3 regions of the Luteimonas composti genome follow, and region 3 is predicted to be linked to each of the others. Evidence: predicted binding sites of a transcription regulator. Region 3 holds the regulator's gene; each other region holds the start of a gene.
The links. Region 3 encodes HrcA, which represses chaperone genes, less so after heat shock. Its sites were predicted from a motif close to TTNGCACTCNNNNNNNNNGAGTGCNAA; they were not measured.

Region 1 (7,139 bases), on a different contig from region 3:
CCAGCGCCTCGGCGATGCGCGCGGCGGTCGCGGCATCGGGGCAGGTACACAGGCAGGCGAGGGCGGTCACGGTGGGGCGGCAGCAGGCGTCGGGGGCCCGATAGGTTAGCCGACCGCGGGCGAGGGGCCCCGGACGCGCACCGCCAGCCGCGCGGGACGGATTGTCCCGCCATCCCGCATCGCCCGGTTCACCGGGCTGCCGGTATCCTTTGCGCCCCCCGACTCGCCCCGATCCCCATGTCGCGAATCCCCCGTGCCGGGCTGCGCCGGCTTGCCATCGCGTTGCTGCCGATCCTCGGCGGCTGGAGCGCCGCCGCCGCGGCCCAGGTCGAAGTCGGGGCCGGCATTTCGCTGACCCGCGACAACGAGGACACCCCGGTCGTGGCCGTGGCCTGGTTGCCGGAATGGCGCGAATTCCGCGGCGGCACGCTGCGCTGGGAAATCGGGGCGATGCACCTGCGCGGGCGCAGCGATTCGTCGTACGACAACGACGACGACGTCAGCGTGCTGCACGGAGGACTCCGCTACGAGCGGCCCAGCGGCCTGGTCGCCGGTTTCGGCGTGGGCGTGCAGAGCGGCTGGACCGAGGCCCTGTCGGGCGATCCCCAGTTCATCAGCACGTTCGGCTGGCGCTGGGGCCGCTTCTCGCTGCTGGCGCGCCACATCTCGAATGCCAGCCTGCACCAGCCCAACGACGGCGAAACGATGCTGCAGGGCGCCTGGCGCTTCTAGCGCCGTGGATGCCGGCGTCGGGACGGCGGCTCAGTCGCGATAGACCCGCGGGACCCGCTTGAGTCCGGTCAGCAGGCGATAGGGGCTGTTGCCGCTGCGCGCGGCCACGTCGGCCACGGCCAGCCGCGGCCCCCACAGTTCCACCGTGCTGCCCAGCCCGGCCTGGGGATGGTCGGTGAGGTCGATGGTCAGCATGTCCATCGACACCCGGCCGATCAGCTCGCCCGGGCGGCCGTCGATCACGACCGGCGTGCCGGAGGTGGCGTACTGCGGATAGCCGTCGGCATAGCCTGCCGCGACCACGCCCACGCGCGTGGGCCGGGTGGTGGTGAAGGTGCCGGCGTAGCCGATCGGTTCGCCCGCGGCCAGTTCGCGCACCGCGATCACCTTCGATTCGAGCGTCATCACCGCACGCAGCGCGTCGGCCGCTGCGCAGGGCGCGTCGAGCATGTGCGAGCCGTACAGCATCAGCCCCGGCCGTACCCAGTCGCGGCGCGCCATCGGCCAGGCCATCAGCCCGGCCGAGTTGGCGATGCTGGCGGGCGCGGCGTGCGGCAGCTGCGCCAGCGCGGCGTCGAAGACCGCCAGCTGGTCGGGCGTGCTCGCGTGGGCCAGTTCGTCGGCGCGCGAGAAATGGCTCATTGCGACCAGCGTATCGATCCACGGCAGGGCGCGCAGGCGATGCCAGGCGTCGCCGTACTCCTCCGGCGACAGGCCCAGCCGGTGCATGCCCGAATCGAGCTTCACCCACACCTGCCAGGGGCGCGTGGCGCGATGCGCCTCCAGCGCCTCGACCTGCCAGGGCGAGGCCACCACCGTCCACAGGCCGTGGCGTTCGATCAGCGGCAGCTCGGCGGGGTCGAAAAAGCCTTCCAGCAGCAGGATGGGCGCATCGATGCCCGACTCGCGCAGCTCCAGCGCTTCCTCGATGCTGGCCACGCCGAAGCCGTCGGCCTCGGGCGCCAGCGCCTTCGCGCAGGGGACGGCACCGTGGCCGTAGGCGTCGGCCTTGACCACGGCCAGTGCGCGGCCGCCGCCGAGCGCGCGCGCATGGCGGTAGTTGTGGCGCAGGGCCTGCAGGTCGATCGTGGCGCGCGACGGACGCATGCTCAGCGCAGCCCGGTGGGATTGGGCCAGGGGCGGTCGTAGCGCGAGATGTCCAGGCCCTCGGTATCGATGGCCGGCGTGCGGCCGTCGACCAGGTCGGCCAGGTAGCGCGCCGAGCCGCAGGCCATGGTCCAGCCCAGCGTTCCGTGGCCGGTGTTGAGCCAGAGGTTGCGGTAACTGGTCGCGCCCACCACCGGCGGGCCGTCGGGCGTGGACGGGCGCAGCCCGGTCCAGAACTCGGCGCGCGACAGGTCGCCGCCGTCGGGATACAGGCTGCGCACCACCAGCTCGAGCGTCTCGCGCCGGCGCTGCGGCAGCGTCAGGTCGTAGCCCGACACCTCGGCCATGCCGCCGACGCGGATGCGCGCATCGAAGCGGGTGATGGCGACCTTGTAGCTCTCGTCGAGCACGGTCGAATGCGGCGCCATCTCCGGGCGGGTGATCGGGATGGTTAGCGAGTAGCCCTTGAGCGGGTACACCGGCAGGCGGATGCCGAGCGGGCGCAGCAGCCTGGGCGACCAGCTGCCCAGCGCCAGCACGTAGCGGTCGGCGGTTTCGACGCGGCCGTCGATCCGCACGCCCGAGACGCGATCGCCGTCGGCCAGCAGCGCTTCCACGGTCTGGCCCGGGCGGAACTCGACCCCGGCCTGCGCCGCCATCGCCGCCAGGCGGGTGGTGAATAGGTGGCAGTCTCCGGTCTCGTCGCCGGGCAGGCGCAGCGCGCCGGCGAGGGTGTCGCGCACCGCCGCCAGCGCAGGCTCGACCCGGACGATGCCGTCCGCGTCCAGCAGTTCGTAGCGCACGCCGTACTCGCGCAGCACGGCGATGTCGCGTTCGGCCGCGTCGAGCTGGGCGCGGGTGCGGAACAGCTGGGTGGTGCCGAGGGTGCGCTGTTCGTACTCGATGCCGGTGGCCACGCGCAGATCGGCCAGGCAGTCGCGGCTGTACTCGGCCAGGCGCACCATCCGCGCCTTGCTCACCGCATAGCGCGGATGGGTGCAGTTGCGCAGCATCGCCCACAGCCAGCGGTACTGGTCGAGGTCGCCGGTGGGGCGGATCGCCAGCGGCGCGTGGCGCGAGAGCAGCCACTTCACCGCCTTGAGCGGGATCCCGGGCGCGGGCCAGGGCGATGCGTAGCCGGGCGACACCTGGCCGGCGTTGCCGAAGCTGGTGGAAAGCGCCGGGCCGGCCTCGCGATCGACCACCACCACGTCGTGGCCCTGCTGGCGCAGGTACCAGGCGCTGGTCACGCCGATCACGCCGGCACCGAGGATGAGGATACGCATCGCCGTAGGTCTCGACGTCGGGTCAGGGCTGGGCAGGGCTGGCGCAAAGCCGCGCCACAGGGCCGGGCACCGCACGGACCCGGGAGGGATGGGCCGGCACGGGCCCGGCCTGGGCGCGCAAGGCCGGGACATCCACCAGTATAGGAGCTGCCTTCCAGTCCGATTTCCCGTTTTTGTGCCGCATGGCAGGTAGAATCCCTGCGGAACAGGCTTCTGGCGGGACCACGTGAAGGCGCGCGACCTCGACCGCATCGACCGCCGCATCCTGCGCATCCTGCAGCAGGAGGGGCGGATCTCGTTCACCGAGCTGGGCGAGCGCGTCGGGCTGTCGACCACGCCCTGCACCGAGCGTGTGCGCCGGCTGGAGCGCGACGGGGTGATCACCGGCTACCACGCGCGGCTGGCGCCGGAGGCGGTGAAAGCCGGGCTGCTGGTGTTCGTGGAGATCAGCCTGGCCTACAAGTCCGGCGACATCTTCGAGGAGTTCCGCCGCGCGGCCCTGCGCTTGCCGAACGTGCTCGAATGCCATCTGGTCTCCGGCGACTTCGACTACCTGATCAAGGCGCGCATCTCGGAGATGGCCTCCTACCGCAAGCTGCTGGGCAGCACCCTGCTGACCCTGCCGCACGTGCGCGAATCCAAGAGCTACATCGTCATGGAGGAGGTGAAGGAGACGCTGGAGCTGCCGGTCGCCGACTGAGGCGGCTACGTCTGCTAGCCGACGGGGACCCCCAGCCTGGCGCGTGCCAGTGTCGCCGCCGATAGCGGGGCGACCTGAAGGAGCCCGCCGCGGCCGGCAGGCCCCTGGGGCGAATGTCCCCCGGCCTCCGCCTGCGGCGAAAGCTTCCTCCTCGATTTCGCCCCAAGGGGCTGCCCACCCCGGCGGGCGCGGCTGCCGGCGACTGCGTGCCGGGGCGTCGCCTTTCATCAGGCGCGACGTCCTGTCCAGACGGATGCGGGGAGTCCCGGGGACGAAATCAAGGAGGAGGCGCCGACCGCAGGCCGGTGCCGGGGGACATTCGTCCCCGGGACTCCCCGTAGCCGGCCCACCGCAACGGCCCACCGCAACGGCCCACCGCAACGGCCCACCATTGCAACTGGCGACCGGCAGGCTGCCGCTTCGGGCGGGACGCGAAAAATTCCTCGCGGCGGCCCTTGAAAGCGCTGTGAAGCCTCCCCATGTTCGGCCGCACCTCCCGGTCCGTCCGGGATTTTCGCGCCCGCGGTTCTGGCAGTCTCCACCTGCGACTGCTAAGATCGCCGCAAATTCTGTAGTCCTATCAATCACTTGCGAGGGTTGAACATGAGCAACATCAAGCCGCTGTACGACCGCGTGGTCATCAAGCGCATGGAAGAAGAAAAGATGTCCGCTGGCGGCATCGTGATCCCGGACTCGGCCACCGAGAAGCCGATCAAGGGTGAAGTCGTCGCCGTGGGCGAGGGCAAGGTGCTCGACAACGGCAGCGTGCGCGCCCCCAAGGTCAAGGCCGGCGACAAGGTGCTGTTCGGCAAGTACAGCGGCACCGAGGTGAAGCTCGATGGCGCCGAGTACCTGGTGGTGAAGGAAGACGACATCTTCGCGATCCTCGGCTGATCGCGGGATCGCTTCCGCACGACCTTTCAACACTCCATATCAAGACACTGAGGTAAATCAGCCATGGCTGCCAAGGAAATCCGTTTCGGTGAGGACGCGCGCTCGAAGATGGTGCGCGGCGTCAACGTGCTCGCCAATGCCGTGAAGGCAACGCTCGGCCCGAAGGGCCGCAACGTCGTGCTCGAGAAGAGCTTCGGCGCCCCGACCATCACCAAGGACGGCGTGTCCGTCGCCAAGGAAATTGAGCTGGCCGACAAGTTCGAGAACATGGGCGCGCAGATGGTCAAGGAAGTCGCGTCCAAGACCTCCGACAACGCCGGCGACGGCACCACCACCGCCACCGTGCTGGCGCAGGCGCTGATCCGCGAAGGTTCCAAGGCGGTCGCCGCCGGCATGAACCCGATGGACCTCAAGCGCGGCATCGACCAGGCCGTCAAGGCCGCGGTGCAGGAGCTGAAGAACATCTCCAAGCCCACCGCCGACGACAAGGCCATCGCCCAGGTCGGCACGATCTCGGCCAACTCGGACGAGTCGATCGGCAACATCATCGCCGACGCGATGAAGAAGGTCGGCAAGGAAGGCGTGATCACCGTTGAAGAGGGCTCGGGCCTGGACAACGAGCTCGACGTCGTCGAGGGCATGCAGTTCGACCGCGGCTACCTGTCGCCGTACTTCATCAACAACCAGCAGTCGATGTCGGCCGAGCTGGATGACCCCTTCATCCTGCTGCACGACAAGAAGATCTCGAACGTGCGCGACCTGCTGCCCGTCCTCGAAGGCGTGGCCAAGGCCGGCAAGCCGCTGCTGATCGTGGCCGAGGAAGTCGAGGGGGAAGCCCTGGCGACCCTGGTGGTCAACACCATCCGCGGCATCGTCAAGGTCTGCGCCGTCAAGGCCCCGGGCTTCGGCGACCGTCGCAAGGCGATGCTGGAAGACATGGCCGTGCTGACCGGCGGCACCGTGATCTCCGAGGAAGTGGGCCTGCAGCTGGAGAAGGCCACGATCCAGGACCTGGGCCGCGCCAAGAAGGTGCAGGTCTCCAAGGAGAACACCACCATCATCGACGGCGCCGGCGACACCTCGGCGATCGAGGCCCGCATCAAGCAGATCAAGGCGCAGATCGAGGAGACCTCCTCGGACTACGACCGCGAGAAGCTGCAGGAGCGCGTGGCCAAGCTGGCCGGCGGCGTGGCGGTGATCAAGGTCGGTGCCTCGACCGAGATCGAGATGAAGGAAAAGAAGGCCCGCGTCGAAGACGCCCTGCACGCCACGCGTGCGGCGGTGGAAGAGGGCGTGGTCCCGGGCGGCGGCGTCGCGCTGATCCGCGCCAAGGCCGCGATCGAAGGCCTGAAGGGCGCCAACGAGGACCAGAACCACGGCATCCAGATCGCCCTGCGCGCCATGGAAGCCCCGCTGCGCGAGATCGTCACCAACGCCGGCGAAGAGCCCTCCGTGATCGTCAACAAGGTCAAGGACGGTTCGGGCAACTTCGGCTACAACGCGGCGAACGGCGAGTTCGGCGACATGGTCGAGTTCGGCATCCTGGATCCGACCAAGGTGACCCGCACCGCGCTGCAGAACGCGTCCTCGATCGCCGGCCTGATGATCACCACCGAAGCGATGGTGGCCGAGCTGCCGAAGAAGGAAGAGCCGGCGATGCCGGGCGGCGGCGGCATGGGCGGCATGGGCGGCATGGATTTCTGATCCGGCGCCAACCGTTCCACTGCGACACGGAAAACCCCGCCGCGAGGCGGGGTTTTTCTTTATGGGGCCGATGGCGGCCTCCTGCGATTGCCGGCCCCGGGATGAAGAACCCCGCCCTGCGGCGGGGTTCCGGAAGGGCGGGAGAGCCTTGGCCTCAGAGGTCGATGCCGAAGCCGACGCCCGCCGAGCGCTCGCTGCCGCTGAAGGCGCCGCCGAGGGAGAACGAGGCGCGGCCGACGCGCTTGCCGTAGCCCACCGAGAGGCCGCGTTCGCCTCCCTGGAAGCCCGCGCCCACGGCGATGCGGCCACGGTCGCTCTGGCTGCCCGCGGCGTTGATCGCCATGTTCAGCATCGCCGCGCTCATCGCTCCCATGCGGTCGATGCGGCGGTCCTGCTGGCGCACGCGGCGGTCGAGGCCGTCGAAGCGGTCTTCCAGCGCGCCGAGGCGGTCGTTGATCCCGCCGACGTCGAAGCCGACCAGTTGCTGGATGGCGGTATCGGTGTAGTCGTTGGCGGCGGTCAGGGTGGCGGTGTCACCCGCCTCCAGGTCTTCGCGCACCGCCTCTTCGCGCTCATCCGTGTAACCGGTCGCGGTGGCCAGCGTGGCGTCGTCGCCGACCTCGGCGACGTCGGTGGCGATCGCCTGCACTTCGGCTTCGGTGAGACCATCGCCACCGCCGGGCCCTGCAGGCCCCTGCGGCCCCTGCGGACCCTGC
Region 2 (7,139 bases), on a different contig from region 3:
GGCTGGAGGACGGCAGCATGCAGGCGCTGCCGCGCCCGCCGGTGGGCAATGCGGTGTATCCGGACGTCGCCGCGGATGCCTGGTCGATGGTGTTCGAGGTCGACCAGTCGCGCAGCGGACTGTTCCGCGCGCGCCTGGACGGCGTGGCGGAAGCAGCGCCGGAACCGGTGTTCGCCTCCAGCGGCGTGGACCTGCTGCCCGCGCTGTCGCCGGACGGCCGCACGCTGGCCTTCCTGTCCGACCGGTCGATGGCGGTGCAGCTGTGGCTGGGCGAAGTCGACCAGCCGGCGACGCTGCGGGCGGTCGAGGGCCTGCAGCCGCTGCCGCGGCATGCGCCGGTGTGGTCGGCCGATGGCCGCAGCCTGCTGGTGCTCGGCCGTACCGGGGACGGCGAGCGTCTGTTCGAGGTCGATGCCGGTTCGGGGCGCGTGCAGATGCTGGCCGTGCCGGCCGCGCGCCCGGTGTTCGCCGCCTACGTCGATCGCGCCGACCGCCTGCTGGTCGGCGTGGACGATGGCCGCGGCCGGGTACGCCTGGTGCTGTACGGTCGCGAGGGCTGGCGCGAACTCGCCTCGGAGGACGACGTCGGCCTGGCGCGCTACGACGCCGGCTCCGGCGCGGTCCTGTTCACCCGGCCTTCGGCCCCCGGCCTCTGGCGGACCGACGCGTCATTGCACGGCAGCGTGCGGATCTCCGACGCATTGCCCGACACGCAGCACTACCGTCACTGGGGCCTGCACGCGGGACGCGTGTACTCGATCGGTCCCGAGTCCGGGTGCGCGACCCCGTGGCGCCCGCTGCTGGCACCGGGGCCGGGACGCTGCCTTTTCCGCGAGGGCATGGCCGTCGGCGGCTCGCCGACCGTGGATGCGCAGGGACGCTGGCTCTACCTGGGACTGCCGATGAGCCAGAACGTCGACATCGGCTGGGGCGCGCTGCCGCAGGCGCTGCGCGAACCCCCTGCGGAGTCGTCGAGGGCGGCGCGCACCCTGCCGGAAGTCACGGAAAACGCCGCGCGCAGCATGACTTTCGGATGCGATGCGGCGCGATGTCGGCGCGATTTCGTGCTGGTTTCCTGAGTTTCGGAGCGGGAAGCGTCAAACAGCAGGCTCGATTCCGCACACGGAGACAGCCATGCAGATGCAGACGATCTGGAGCGACCGCGGTGGCATGCAGGCCACCGGTTGCGCATTGCCCGACGACGAGATGCCCACCCTGCTGGCGGCGAGCCGCGGCGGCAGCGTGGCGGTGGTGGACGCCGCCGCCACCGCCTGGCTGGTGCTGCGCGGCGGCGCCACGCTGGACTGCCGCGAAGGCCGCTTCAGCCTCTGCCGCGGGCAGTGGATCGTGCTGGACCGCGATGCACGGCCGCTGCTGCAGGCGGCGCAACAGGGCCTCGTGCTCGGGTTCGCGCTACCCGCGCGGCTGCAGGCCATGGCGGCGGCGGAAGGCGGGCTGTTCGCGGGACTCGGCCAGCTCGAGCCCGGTGCGCGCACCGCGGCGCTGCGGCTGTGGCGGCGCTGCGCCAGGTTCCAGCGCAACGCGCGCGGCCAGCAGGAGGTGGCCTGGCTGCACGCGGAGCCGCTGCTGCGGCTGCTGGCGCGGCAGCAGGCGCCGCTGCGCGAACTGATCGATCGTTGCCCGGGGCGCTCGCTGCGGCGCCGGCGACAGGTGTTCGCGCGGATGCAGCGCGCCTGGATGCACCTGGCAGGCAACCTCGACCGGCCGGTACGCATCGCCGAACTCGCCGAACTGGGCAGCGTGTCGGTCTGGTATTTCACCAAGACCTTCCAGGCGCTGTATGGCGAAGGCCCGCAGGCGGCATCGAGCCGGCTGCGCCTGGCGCAGGCCGCGCGGCTGCTGCGCGGCACGCGCCTGTCGGTGGGCGAGGCGGGCGAGGCCTGCGGCTTCGAGAACAACTGCAGCTTCTCACGCGCCTTCCGCGCGCGCTTCGGCATGCCGCCGTCGCGCTACCGCCTCGCCGCCACGCCTCACGCGGCAAACCGGACCGGCACGCGCCGGCAAGCGGCCTCCGCGGCTGCCCCGTAACGTCGTTGGTGCGTTAACGCACACATAACGAGATCCGGAGAAATCCCATGACATCCCTGTTCCGATCGCCCCGTCGCAGGCTTGCGGCGCTGCCGATCGCCATTGCCTGCGCCCTGCCCGCGCTACCCGTTGCCGCGCAGGATGCCCCCGACGGCGACACCCAGACCCTCGACCGCATCCAGGTCACCGGCTCGCGCATCCGTCGCGCGGACATCGAGGGCGCGGTCCCGGTGACGGTGATCGACCGCGCCGCCATCGATGCCAGCGGCGACGTGTCCGTGGCCGACGTGCTGCGCGACTCCACCTTCTCCTCGTTCGGCAACTTCCGCCCGCAGTCGGGCAGCAGCGCGCAGGCCACGGCCGACATCGACCTGCGCGGCATCGGCTCCGACCGCACCTTGGTGCTGGTGGACGGCCGCCGCGTGCCCTACGCGCCCTCGACCGGCAACAACGCCGACCTCAACACCATCCCGCTGGCGGCGGTGGAACGCATCGAGATCCTGTCCGACGGCGCGTCCGCGCTGTACGGTTCGGATGCCATCGGCGGCGTGGTCAACATCATCCTGCGCAAGGACTACGAAGGCGCGGAAGTCCGCTACGGCATCGGCGATCCCAAGGTCCGCGGAGGAGACACCGAGGAAGCCTCGCTGGTGTTCGGCACCTCGTCCGACCGCGGCAACCTGATCCTCGGCGCCTCGAGCAGCACCCGCGGGATGGTGTACACCCGCGACCAGATCAGCGGCGCGGTGCGCGGCGGCTCGTTCTACGGCAACAACTACTACCTCGAGAGCGCGACCGACCCGGGCGAGGAGGGCGAGCTCGGCGGCGCGCTGCCTGGCTATGCCTGCGACGATCCCAACTTCTGGCGCAACGGCGACAACTGCGTGTACGACTTCAACGCGGTCGCCGCCGACGAGGCTTCGGTCAAGAACCGGTCGCTGTTCGCGCGCGGCAGCCTGCGGATCAACGAGGACTGGTCGTTCTACGCCTCGGGCAGCTACAGCAGCACCGACAGCTTCGGCCGCTATGCACCCACGCCGGGCGCCGTGTACGTGCCCGAGGGTTCGCCCAACGATCCGGTGCCGGGCGATGGCCTGGGCGCCTTCGTCTACCACCGCTACGCGGCGGCCGGCAACCGCGACAACTTCGTCGACAACACCGTCGCCGACATCAACCTCGGCTTCAACTGGCAGGCCACCGACAACCTGTACCTCGACTTCGGCCTGCGCCGCAGCAAGGCCAGGTTCAAGGAGCTGGGCCGCGGCTACATCGTCACGCCGCTGGCCGAGCAGGCGATCGCGGACGGCTCGTACGACCTCTACGACCCGTTCGGCGCCTCCGAGGAAGTGATCAAGGGCTTCACCACCACCACCTCGCGCGACGGCATCTTCGACATCGAGGAGCTGTACGCCAATGCCACGCTCGACCTGTTCGAGATGGGCGGCGGTGCGTCGGTGGTGGCCTTCGGCGCCGAGTACCGGAAGGAGGACTACGCGGACATCTACGACTCGCTGTCCGAGGCCGGCGTGGTGGCGGGTTCCTCCGGCAACTCGGCGGCCGGTTCGCGCGAGATCCACGCCGCGTACGCCGAATGGCTGTTCCCGATCGTCGACAGCTTCGATTTCACCCTGGCCGCCCGCTACGACCGCTACAGCGACTACGGCAGCGACGTCTCGCCGAAGGTGTCGCTGCGCTGGCAGCCGCTGGACAACCTCACCCTGCGCGCCTCGGCCGGCCAGGGCTTCCGCGCGCCGCCGCTGCCCTACGTGCACGGCAAGCGCGCGTTCTCGGCCGAACAGGTCGCCGACTACCGCACCTGCGTGGTGATGGGCTACAGCCCGGCCGACTGCGGCGGCGACGCCAACGGCGACAATATCGCCGACGGACCGGAGAACGAGGACGTCGTGGTGTACCAGGTGGATACCTGGGCCAGCGGCAACCAGAACCTCGAGTCGGAGAACTCGCGGCAGTTCAGCGTGGGCCTGGCCTGGGACGCCACCGACTGGCTGAACCTGACCCTCGACTACTACCGGATCGAGGTCGAGGACCGGATCCGCCAGATCGAGTTCCAGGAGCTGGTCAACTTCGACAACGCCGGCATCCCGCTGCCGACCGGCACCTCGGTGATCCGGCGCAGCAACGGCTCGGTCGCCGAGGTCAACACCGCCTATGCCAACGAGGGCGACCTGGAGACCCGCGGCCTCGACCTCAATATCCGCACCCGCGCCGACCTCGGCGGGGCCGGCCGGCTGGAAAACTGGCTGCAGGTCGCCAGGGTGCTGGACTTCACCGTTACCGACGGCCCGACCGTCAAGGACCGGCTGGGCTGGATCGCCTCGCCCGACCTGCGCGCGACCCTGCGCAACACCTGGACCCTGGGCGCGCTCACCGCGGGCTGGAACCTCAACTACATCGATTCGCAGGAGAATCCGGCGGCCACGCCGTCGTTCGGCTTCATCGGCGGCGGTCCGGGCTCGCGGCTGGGCAGCTACACCACCCACGACCTCTCGCTCACCTACCGGGCGCCCTGGGACGGCAGCATCACGGTGGGCGTGAACAACGCCGGCGACCGCTACCCGGAACTGATGGCCGTGCGCGGCCGGCCCTGGAACTTCGAGCTGTACGACGCCTACGGGCGGACGGTCTACTTCCGCTACGCGCAGAAGTTCTGACCCGGCTGCCAGGGATGGGCAGCGAGGAAGGCCCCCGGCGACGGAGGCTTTCCGCGTCCAGGTGAGGGGCGCGACCGGACGGATCCGTCGGTGGCCGCTGCTGCCGCGGGGTCGGACTGGCCGGCGGGTCCGGTGTCCGGTCACGACCGCTTGATCGCACCCGTCGTATCGTCGGATGCCGGGGCCAGGGACGGCCCGCCGATTCAGGCGCAACCGGTATAATCGTGGAACCTGAATGGCCATTCGCGGCCAATCGTTCCATAGCCAGAACACCGCGGGAACTTTTCCCCGCCTTAGCAGTCGAAGGTACCGACTGCTAGACTCCTTCCATGGATACGCCCATGACCCAAGCGCTTGTTGCCAACAACCTGCCGGTGCCTGCCTTCACCGGGCTGACCCCGCTCGGTTCGCTGGAAGCCTATATCGGCGCCGTCCACCAGATTCCGGTCCTGTCGGCCGACGACGAGCAGGCGCTCGCGCGCCGCTACCGCGACCAGGAAGACCTCGACGCCGCCCGCGAGCTGGTGCATTCGCACCTGCGTTTCGTCGTGCACGTCGCGCGCGGCTACAGCGGCTACGGCCTGCAGCTCGGCGACCTGATTCAGGAAGGCAACATCGGCCTGATGAAGGCGGTCAAGCGCTTCGATCCCGACATCGGCGTGCGCCTGGTGAGCTTCGCGGTGCACTGGATCCGCGCCGAGATGCACGAGTTCATCCTCAAGAACTGGCGCATCGTGAAGGTCGCCACCACAAAGGCGCAGCGCAAGCTGTTCTTCAACCTGCGCAAGAGCAAGACCCGCCTGGGCTGGCTCAACGCGGAGGAAGTGAGCGCCGTGGCCAAGGACCTCAACGTCTCCGAGCGCGAGGTGCTGGAGATGGAGTCGCGCCTGTCCGGTCGCGACATCGGCTTCGATGCGCCTTCCGACGAGGACGACGACCACGCGCCGCCGGCGCCGGCGGCCTACCTGGTCTCCCGCGACGAGGACCCGGCCATGGCCTACGAGCGCAGCGACAGCGAGGACAGTCAGCTCGAGCTGCTGCGCGAGGGCATGGCCCGCCTGGATGCGCGTTCGCGCGACATCATCAAGCGTCGCTGGCTCGACGCCGACAGCAAGGTCACCCTGCAGGAGCTGGCCGACGAGTACGGCGTGTCGGCCGAGCGCATCCGCCAGGTCGAGGCCAACGCGCTGAAGAAGATGAAGGCGTTGTTCGTCGCCTGACCCGCAGGCATCGTTCCCGAACAGGCCCGGCCTCCGCGCCGGGCTTTTTCGTGTCCGCGATACCCTTTGCGCTCCACTGGCGCCCCGGGACGCGCGTGACGTGACGAGCTTCTGGATCCTGCTGTATGCGATCGGCGCGGCACAGGCCGCGATGCTGGCGCCGGCGCTCTGGCGCCGCGCGGCGAACGCCGCCGCGAACCGCGTGCTCGCGCTCTGGCTGGCGCTGATCGGTTTCGACCTTGCGGTGAAGGCCGCGCACATGGCCGCGCCCGATGCCGGCTTCGCCGCGGCCTTCCGCGTGGCGCGGGTGCTTCCTTTCGCCTATGCGCCGCTGTTTTTCCTGTACGTGCGCGCGCTGGTCGGCGGGCGCTCGCCGCGCTGGCGCGACCTGGTCCACGGCGTCTGGCTGGCGCTGATGCTGGGCTGGCTGTCGATGCACTGGCTGGCCGGCGATCCGCTTCCGGCCAGTGGAGACTGGCGCAGGCTGTGGTTCGATCCACTGCTGTTCTCGGTGGCGCTGGCGTACCTCGTTGCCGGGGCACTGCAGGTGCGGCGCTACGGGCGCTGGCTGCGCAGCCGGCGCTCGGACGCGGACCGGCTGTCGCTGCGCTGGCTGATGGTGATGACCGCCTGCCAGTTCGCGATCTGGGCCATCGCCGGCCTGCATGCGATGGTGGAGCTCGGCTGGGCCGACTATTTCCTCATCTACGCCGCGGTCGCGGCCTGGGTCTGCATCGTGGGGTGGTTCAGCCTCGCGCAGCCGCCGGTGGCCGAACCGATGCAACCACCGCAGGTCGGCACCGGGGCCGCAGCGCAGCCGGACGTGGGCGACCTTGAGGATCCGCGCTTCGACGAGGTCGAGGCGCGCCTGTCGCGGCTGATGTCCGAACAGGCGCTCTACCGCGAGCCGGCGCTGGGAATCGCGCAGGTGGCGCGCCGCAGCGGCTACCCCGAATACCTGGTGTCGGCGGTGATCAACCGGCGCCTGGGCGGCAACTTCTGGGAGTACGTGAACCGCTACCGGGTCGAGGCGGTCCGCGCCTGCCTGGACGATGCCGGCGACCGGCGCAGCATCCTCGAGATCGCGTACGAGGCCGGCTTCACCTCCAAGTCGACCTTCAACAGCGCCTTCAAGCGGCTGGTCGGGCGGACGCCCAGCGACTACCGGCGTTCCCGCGCGGTGCCGGACGGGGCCGGC
Region 3 (7,139 bases):
TGAGGAGTCGGACGGGGGCGGTGGTCATGCGCGCAGGCTAGCCGCGCGCCCGGTGGCCGGCAAGGCCGGCCCGCTCAGGACACCATGCGGTCCCAGAAGCCCTTCACGCCGTCGAGGAAGGTGCTGGACTTGGGCGAATGGCGGCGCGCGTTGTCGCCCGAGAACGTGGCCTCGAAGCGTTCCAGCAGCTCGCGCTGCTCGCTGGTCAGGTTGACCGGGGTTTCCACCACCACCTTGCAGTACAGGTCGCCCGGCGCGCGGCTGCGCACCGACTTGACGCCCTTGTCGCGCAGCCGGAACACCTTGCCGCTCTGGGTCTCGGCCGGGATCCGGATCTCCGCCTCGCCGCCGAGCGTGGGCACGCGCACGGTGTCGCCGAGCGCGGCCTGGGAGATGCGGATCGGCACCTCGCAGTGCAGGTCGTCGCCCTCGCGTTCGAAGATCGCGTGCGGACGCACCCGTACTTCGACGTAGAGGTCGCCCGGAGGCGCGCCGGCCGGCCCGGCCTCGCCCTCGCCCGCCAGGCGGATCCGGTCGCCGTTGTCGACGCCCGCCGGCACCTTGACCGACAGCACCTTCTCTTCCTCGATGCGGCCGTTGCCGTGGCAGGACTTGCAGGGATTGGCGATGGTCTGGCCGCGGCCATGGCAATGCGGGCACGGCTGCTGCATCGAGAAGATGCCGCGCTGGAACCGCACCTGGCCGCGCCCGTGGCAGGTGGCGCAGGTTTCGAGCTTGCGGTCTTCCGACCCGGTGCCGTCGCACTCGTCGCATTCGGCCAGGGTCGGGATCTCGATGCGCTTCTCGACGCCGCTGACCGCTTCCTCGAGGTCGAGCTCCATCACGTAACCGACGTCGGCGCCCCGGCGCGGGCCGCGCGACGCGCCGCCACCGCCGAAGATGTTGCCGAAGATGTCTCCGAAGATATCGCCCATGTCGGGGCCGAAGCCCGGGCCGGCGTTGCCGCCGCCCATGCCGTGCTCGAACGCGGCATGGCCGTGCTGGTCGTACATCCGGCGCTTGCCGCCGTCCGACAGCACCTCGTAGGCTTCCTTGCACTCCTTGAACGCGGCCTCCGCGGCCTTGTCGCCGGGGTTACGGTCCGGATGGTGCTTCATCGCACAGCGACGGTAGGCCTTCTTGAGGTCCTCCTCGCTGGCGTTGCGGGCAACCCCGAGGACTTCGTAGTAATCGCGTTTGGACATGGGGCAGTGATCAGTGATTCGTCAGTGGTGATCCGAACAGCAGGAGCGGCTGGCGACCCGTGACGGAAAAAGCGGAGCCGAAACTCCGCCTTTTCCGACCACGAATCACCGATCACCAGTCACGGCTTCTGATCGTCCTTGACCTCGGTGAACTCGGCGTCCACCACGTCGTCCGCGCCCTGCGAGGGGCCGGGGCCGGCGGCGCCGTCACCGCCCGGCTGCTGGCCGGCCGCAGCGGCCGCGAACAGCGACTGCGCGGCCTCCTCCAGCGCGCGCGTCTTGGCCTCGATCTGGCCCTTGTCGTCGCCCTTCATCGCGGTCTCGACCTCGGCGATGGCCGACTCGACCCGGCCGATCACGTCGCCCGGCACCTTGTCGCCGTTCTCCTTCACCGCGGTGCGAGTGCTATGCACCAGCGCATCGGCCTGGTTGCGCGCGCCGACCAGCTCCTGGAACTTGCGGTCGTCCTCGCGGTGCGCCTCGGCGTCGGCGACCATCCGCTGGATCTCGTCGTCCGACAGGCCCGAACCGGCCTTGATCTCGACCTTCTGCTCCTTGCCGGTCTTCTTGTCCTTGGCGGTGACGTGGACGATGCCGTTGGCGTCGATGTCGAACGACACCTCCACCTGCGGCATGCCGCGCGGCGCCGGCTCGATGCCGGTGAGGTCGAAGCGGGCCAGCGACTTGTTGAAGCGGGCCTGCTCGCGCTCGCCCTGCAGCACGTGCACGGTCACGGCCGACTGGTTGTCCTCGGCGGTGGAGAAGGTCTGGGAGGCCTTGGTCGGGATGGTGGTGTTCTTCTCGATGATCTTGGTGAACACGCCGCCCAGGGTCTCGATGCCCAGGCTGAGCGGGGTCACGTCGAGCAGCAGCACGTCCTTGACCTCGCCGGCCAGCACGCCGCCCTGCACCGCCGCACCGATCGCCACGGCCTCGTCGGGGTTGACGTCCTTGCGCGGCTCCTTGCCGAAGAACTCGGCCACGGCCTGCTGCACCTTGGGCATGCGGGTCTGGCCACCGACCAGGATCACCTCGCTGATGTCGCTGGCGCGCAGGCCCGCGTCGTTGAGCGCGACCTTGCACGGCTCGATGGTCTTGCGCACCAGGTCGTCCACCAGCGCCTCGAGCTTGGCCCGGGTCAGCTTGATGTTGAGGTGCTTGGGACCGGAGGCGTCGGCGGTCACGTACGGCAGGTTCACTTCCGTCTGCTGGGCGCTGGAGAGCTCGATCTTGGCGCGCTCGGCCGCGTCCTTCAGGCGCTGCAGTGCCAGCGGATCCTTGCGCAGGTCGATACCCTGGTCCTTCTGGAACTCTTCGACCAGGTAGTCGATGACGCGCTTGTCGAAGTCCTCGCCGCCCAGGAAGGTGTCGCCGTTGGTGGCCAGCACCTCGAACTGCTTTTCGCCGTCGACCTCGGCGATCTCGATGATCGACATGTCGAAGGTGCCGCCGCCCAGGTCGTACACGGCGATCTTGCGGTCGCCGCCGGCCTTGTCCAGGCCATAGGCCAGCGCGGCCGCGGTCGGTTCGTTGATGATGCGCTTGACGTCCAGGCCGGCGATGCGGCCGGCGTCCTTGGTCGCCTGGCGCTGGGAGTCGTTGAAGTAGGCCGGGACGGTGATCACGGCCTCGGTGACCTTCTCGCCCAGGTAGTCCTCGGCGGTCTTCTTCATCTTCTCGAGGATGCGCGCGGAGACTTCCTGCGCCGACAGCTTCTTGCCGTCGTTGGTCTGCACCCAGGCGTCGCCGTTGTCGTGCTCGACGATCGCGTACGGCACCAGGCCCAGGTCCTTCTTGACCTCGGCGTCGGTGAACTTGCGGCCGATCAGGCGCTTGACCGCGTAGAAGGTGTTCTTGGGGTTGGTGACGGCCTGGCGCTTGGCGGATGCGCCGACCAGGACCTCGCCGTCCTTGGTGTAGGCCACGACCGACGGCGTGGTGCGGTCGCCTTCGCTGTTCTCGATGACCTTGGCCTTGCCGCCGTCCATGATCGCCACGCACGAGTTGGTCGTGCCCAGGTCGATGCCGATGATCTTTGCCATGATGGGGTTCCCTCTGGAATCTTGTCTGGTGGCGGCGGGCCGCCGATGTTGCGTATCTGGGGTTGCGGCGCCGCGCTTCAAGCGCCGCGCCGCGGATTCTTCAAGCTCAGTCGTGCTTGGCGACGGACACCAGGGCCGGGCGCAGCAGCTGCTCGTTGAGCTGGTAGCCCTTCTGGAACACCTGGAACACGGTGCCGGGGGCGACCTCGGCGGTCTCGACCGCGCTCATGGCGTTGTGCTTCTCGGGGTCGAAGGCGTCGCCGGGCGCGGGCGCGACCTCGACCAGGCCGTTGTTGCCGCACACGCGGGTCAGCTCGCGCAGGGTCAGCACCACGCCGTCGCGCAGCGGATCCTCGGCGGGGGCGGTGTTGAGCGCGGCCTCGAGGCTGTCGAAGACCGGCAGCAGGTCGCCCAGCAGCTGCTTGTTGGCGAAGCGGCAGGCATTGCGCACGTCGCGCTCGAGGCGCTTGCGCTGGTTTTCCATGTCGGCGCGGTCGATCAGCGACTGCGCGCGCAGCTGCTCGAGTTCGGCCTCGAGCGCCTGGATCCGGTCTTCCGCGGTATTGGTTTCTTCGGCCGCTGCCGCGGCCTCCTGCATCGGTTCCGTCGTCATGTCCTGGGGTTGTTGGAGGCGGTCGCTGGCCGCCGGCCCCGCAGCTATGGGGCCGGCAGGTCCGGATTCAAGGCGGCGCCAAGCAGGTCGGCCGTCGCCTGGACCACCGGGATGACGCGGTCGTAGGCCATCCGGGTCGGGCCGATCACCCCCAGCACCCCCAGCACCTTGCCGCCCGCGGCGTACGGGGCGGTGACCAGGGAGACTCCCTCCAGCGGCGCCAGGCCGGTCTCCTCGCCGATGAAGATCCGCACGCCCGGGGCGCTGATGGTGCGCTCGAGCAGCTGCAGGATCTCGCGCTTGCGGGCGAAGGCCTCGAACAGCTCGCGCAACCGGTCGAGGTCGGACAGGTCCTGCACCCCGATCAGCCGGGTCTGGCCGGCCACCACCATGTCCTCGTCGTCGACCGGGGTCAGGGCCTGTTCGGCCAGCTCGACGGTGTTGGACAGCAGCGCCTCCATCTCGTCGCGGGCGGCCTGCAGTTCGCGCAGCAGCGCGCTGCGGATCTCGGCCACCGGGCGGCCGGCGAAGTGCGCGTTCAGGTAGTTGGCCACCCGCTCCAGCTCACCGGCCTCGAACGGGCGCCGGGTCTGGATGATCCGGTTCTGCACGTCGTGGTCGGCGAATACCAGGATCGCCATCACCCGCTGCCCGCCCAGGGGCACGAAATCGATGTGGCGAAAGGCGAACTGCTCGCGCCGCGGCACCGAGACCACGCCGACGAAACGGGTCATCGCCGACACCAGTTCCGACGCGCTGCCCAGCAGCGACTGGGTGCCGCCGCCGGCGGACAGCTCGCCGCGCAGGCGCGACAGCTCGCCGCCGGAAAGCGGCTGCACCTGCAGCAGGGAATCGACGAATACCCGGTAGCCCTGCGCCGTCGGCACCCGCCCGGCCGAGGTGTGGGGCGCGGCCAGCAGGCCCTGCTCCTCGAGGTCGGCGAGGATGTTGCGGATGGTGGCCGCGCTGACGTCCAGGCCGGCATGGCGGGCCAGCGTCTGCGATCCCACCGGCTCGCCGTCGCGGATGTGGCGCGCGATCAGGGTGCGCAGCAGCTGGCGTGCGCGCGGGTCGAGGGTGCTGCCGGGCGGTGGAGCGGCCATGGCCCGATTAGATCGCCGCGACGGGGAGGCCGCAAGCACGGGGCGCCTGCCCCGGCCCTTCCCGGGTACATCGGCGGCCTGGACCGGCCGGGCCGCGGTACCCGCCGCCCCGGCCTCGGGGAGACGTCGCGGAGATGCGATCGGCCCTGCTTGCGTCTCGGCTGCTGCGAACGCGCGCACTACAATCGCGCCCATGCTCAAGCGCCTGACCCTCCGCGACTTCGCCGTGGTCCCGCAATCCGAACTCGAGTTCGGGCCGGGCATGACCGTGATTTCCGGCGAGACCGGCGCCGGCAAGTCGCTGCTGGTCGATGCCCTGGGCTTCCTGTCCGGGCTGCGCGCCGACGCCGGCATGGTCCGCCATGGCGCCCAGCGCGCCGAGCTGCACGCCGAGTTCGACCCGTCCGCGGTGCCGGCCGCGCTGGAATGGCTGCGCGAGCAGGAGTTCGACGACGGCGGCGCCTGCACCCTGCGCCGCACCCTGCGCGCGGACGGTGGCTCGCGGGCCTGGATCAACGGGCGCCCGGCCACCCTCGCCCAGCTGGCGCAGCTGGCTGGCCTGCTGGTCGAGATCCATGGCCAGCACGAGCACCAGGCGCTGCTGGAAAAGTCCAGCCAGCTCGCCCTGCTCGACGCCTTCGGCCGGCACGAGCCGCAGCTGGCGGCGGTGCGCGAGACCGCCGCGGACTGGACCACGCTGCTGCGCGAGCGCGACGCGCTGTCGCGGACCGGCGACGTGTCCGAGCGCATCGACTGGCTGACCCACCAGCTGGCCGAACTCGAGCGCGAGGACCTGCGCCCGGAGGCGATCGACGCCCTGGTCGCCGGCCATCGCCGCCAGGCGCACGCGGCCGGCCTGATCGCGGCCTGCGACGAGGCCCTGAACGGCCTGGCCGGCGACGACGGCCCGTCGCTGGTGCGTCGCCTGCAGCAGTTGCGCGGCGGCCTGTCGCGCGAACTCGCGCACGAGCCGCGCCTGGGCGAAGTCGACGCGATGCTCGATTCGGCCGCGATCCAGCTCGACGAGGCCAGCCTGCTGCTGCAGCGCGTGCGCGAGGAACTCGAGATCGACCCTGCCCAGTTCGAGGCGCTGGACGCGACCCTGGCGCGGCTGCACGAGCTGTCGCGCAAGCACCGCGTCGCGCCGGCGGAACTGGCCGCATGCCAGGCCGGGTTCGCCGCCGAACTCGAGGCCCTGCGCGATGCCGGCACGCGCCTGGCCGGCCTGCAGGGCGAGATCGACGCATCGGCCGCGCGCTGGCGCAAGGCGGCCGATGCGCTCGGCCAGGCCCGGGCCGATGCGGCGGCGCGGCTGTCGGCCGCCACCACCGCCCTGATCGCCGAGCTGGGCATGGGCGGCGGCGTGTTCGAGGTGGCGCTGGAGCCGGTCGACGCCGGCCGGCCCGACCCGCAGGGCGGCGAGCGCGCGGAATTCCTGGTCTCGGCCAACGCCGGCCAGCCCCCCCGCCCGCTGCGCCGGGTGGCCTCGGGCGGCGAACTGTCGCGCGTGTCGCTGGCGATCGAGGTGGCGGCGCTGGGGTCGGACACGGTGCCGACCATGGTCTTCGACGAAGTCGATTCGGGCATCGGCGGCGCGGTTGCCGAGATCGTCGGCCAGAAGCTCCGGGCGCTGGGCGCGCGCTGCCAGGTCCTGTGCGTGACCCACCTGCCGCAGGTGGCCGCGCAAGGCCATGCCCACTACCTGGTCAGCAAGGCCGACCGCGACGGCCAGACCCGCTCGGCCGTGCGCCCGCTCGACGCGAAGGAGCGCCAGGAAGAGCTGGCGCGCATGCTGGGCGGCGTCGAGGTGTCGAAGGAAGCGCGCGCGGCGGCGAAGCGGCTGCTGGCCAGCACCGTCGACTGACGACCAGCGCAGGCCAGGGCCCGGACAACCCGGGCGGGCGCGTGCCTGGCGGTGCGTCGCGCCGCGTGACGGCGGGGTGAGCCGTTCCGGCGGAGCACAGGCGTATCGTCGCGCCCTGAAAGACGCCCCCTCCCCCGCAGTATGGCCAGCCGCTTCCCCCCTGCCTCCACCCACGCTGGGCGCCGTCCGTCCGGTGCACTCGCCGGCGTGCCGCCGCCGAGCCGCACGACTGTCGCCGCCCACCTGAGCCCGTCGCTGCGCAATACCTGGGTCGACCGCGTGGCGCATGACCTGCGCGGACCGCTGGCGCCG

Region 1: the regulator HrcA is predicted to act here: its motif matches at 4,354-4,380, upstream of groES (co-chaperone GroES).
Region 2: the regulator HrcA is predicted to act here: its motif matches at 5,015-5,041, upstream of rpoH (RNA polymerase sigma factor RpoH).

Annotation. Positions count from the first base shown of each region.
Region 1 is NZ_JBHTKU010000003.1:201,752-208,890, reverse strand. It holds gene cutA (divalent-cation tolerance protein CutA) at 1-70, opposite strand, end outside; gene ACFQ2D_RS09720 (acyloxyacyl hydrolase) at 238-732, shown strand; gene alr (alanine racemase) at 763-1,839, opposite strand; gene ACFQ2D_RS09710 (D-amino acid dehydrogenase) at 1,842-3,125, opposite strand; gene ACFQ2D_RS09705 (winged helix-turn-helix transcriptional regulator) at 3,352-3,825, shown strand; gene groES (co-chaperone GroES) at 4,429-4,719, shown strand; gene groL (chaperonin GroEL) at 4,783-6,423, shown strand; gene ACFQ2D_RS09690 (hypothetical protein) at 6,578-7,139, opposite strand, start outside.
Region 2 is NZ_JBHTKU010000003.1:150,705-157,843, reverse strand. It holds gene ACFQ2D_RS09505 (winged helix-turn-helix domain-containing protein) at 1-1,079, shown strand, start outside; gene ACFQ2D_RS09500 (helix-turn-helix transcriptional regulator) at 1,135-2,049, shown strand; gene ACFQ2D_RS09495 (TonB-dependent receptor plug domain-containing protein) at 2,097-4,721, shown strand; gene rpoH (RNA polymerase sigma factor RpoH) at 5,051-5,941, shown strand; gene ACFQ2D_RS09485 (helix-turn-helix domain-containing protein) at 6,042-7,139, shown strand, end outside; gene ACFQ2D_RS09480 (DUF2306 domain-containing protein) at 7,072-7,139, opposite strand, start outside.
Region 3 is NZ_JBHTKU010000001.1:687,317-694,455, forward strand. It holds gene dapB (4-hydroxy-tetrahydrodipicolinate reductase) at 1-28, opposite strand, end outside; gene dnaJ (molecular chaperone DnaJ) at 75-1,205, opposite strand; gene dnaK (molecular chaperone DnaK) at 1,325-3,247, opposite strand; gene grpE (nucleotide exchange factor GrpE) at 3,354-3,860, opposite strand; gene hrcA (heat-inducible transcriptional repressor HrcA) at 3,905-4,963, opposite strand; gene recN (DNA repair protein RecN) at 5,157-6,827, shown strand; gene ACFQ2D_RS03215 (sensor histidine kinase) at 7,035-7,139, shown strand, end outside.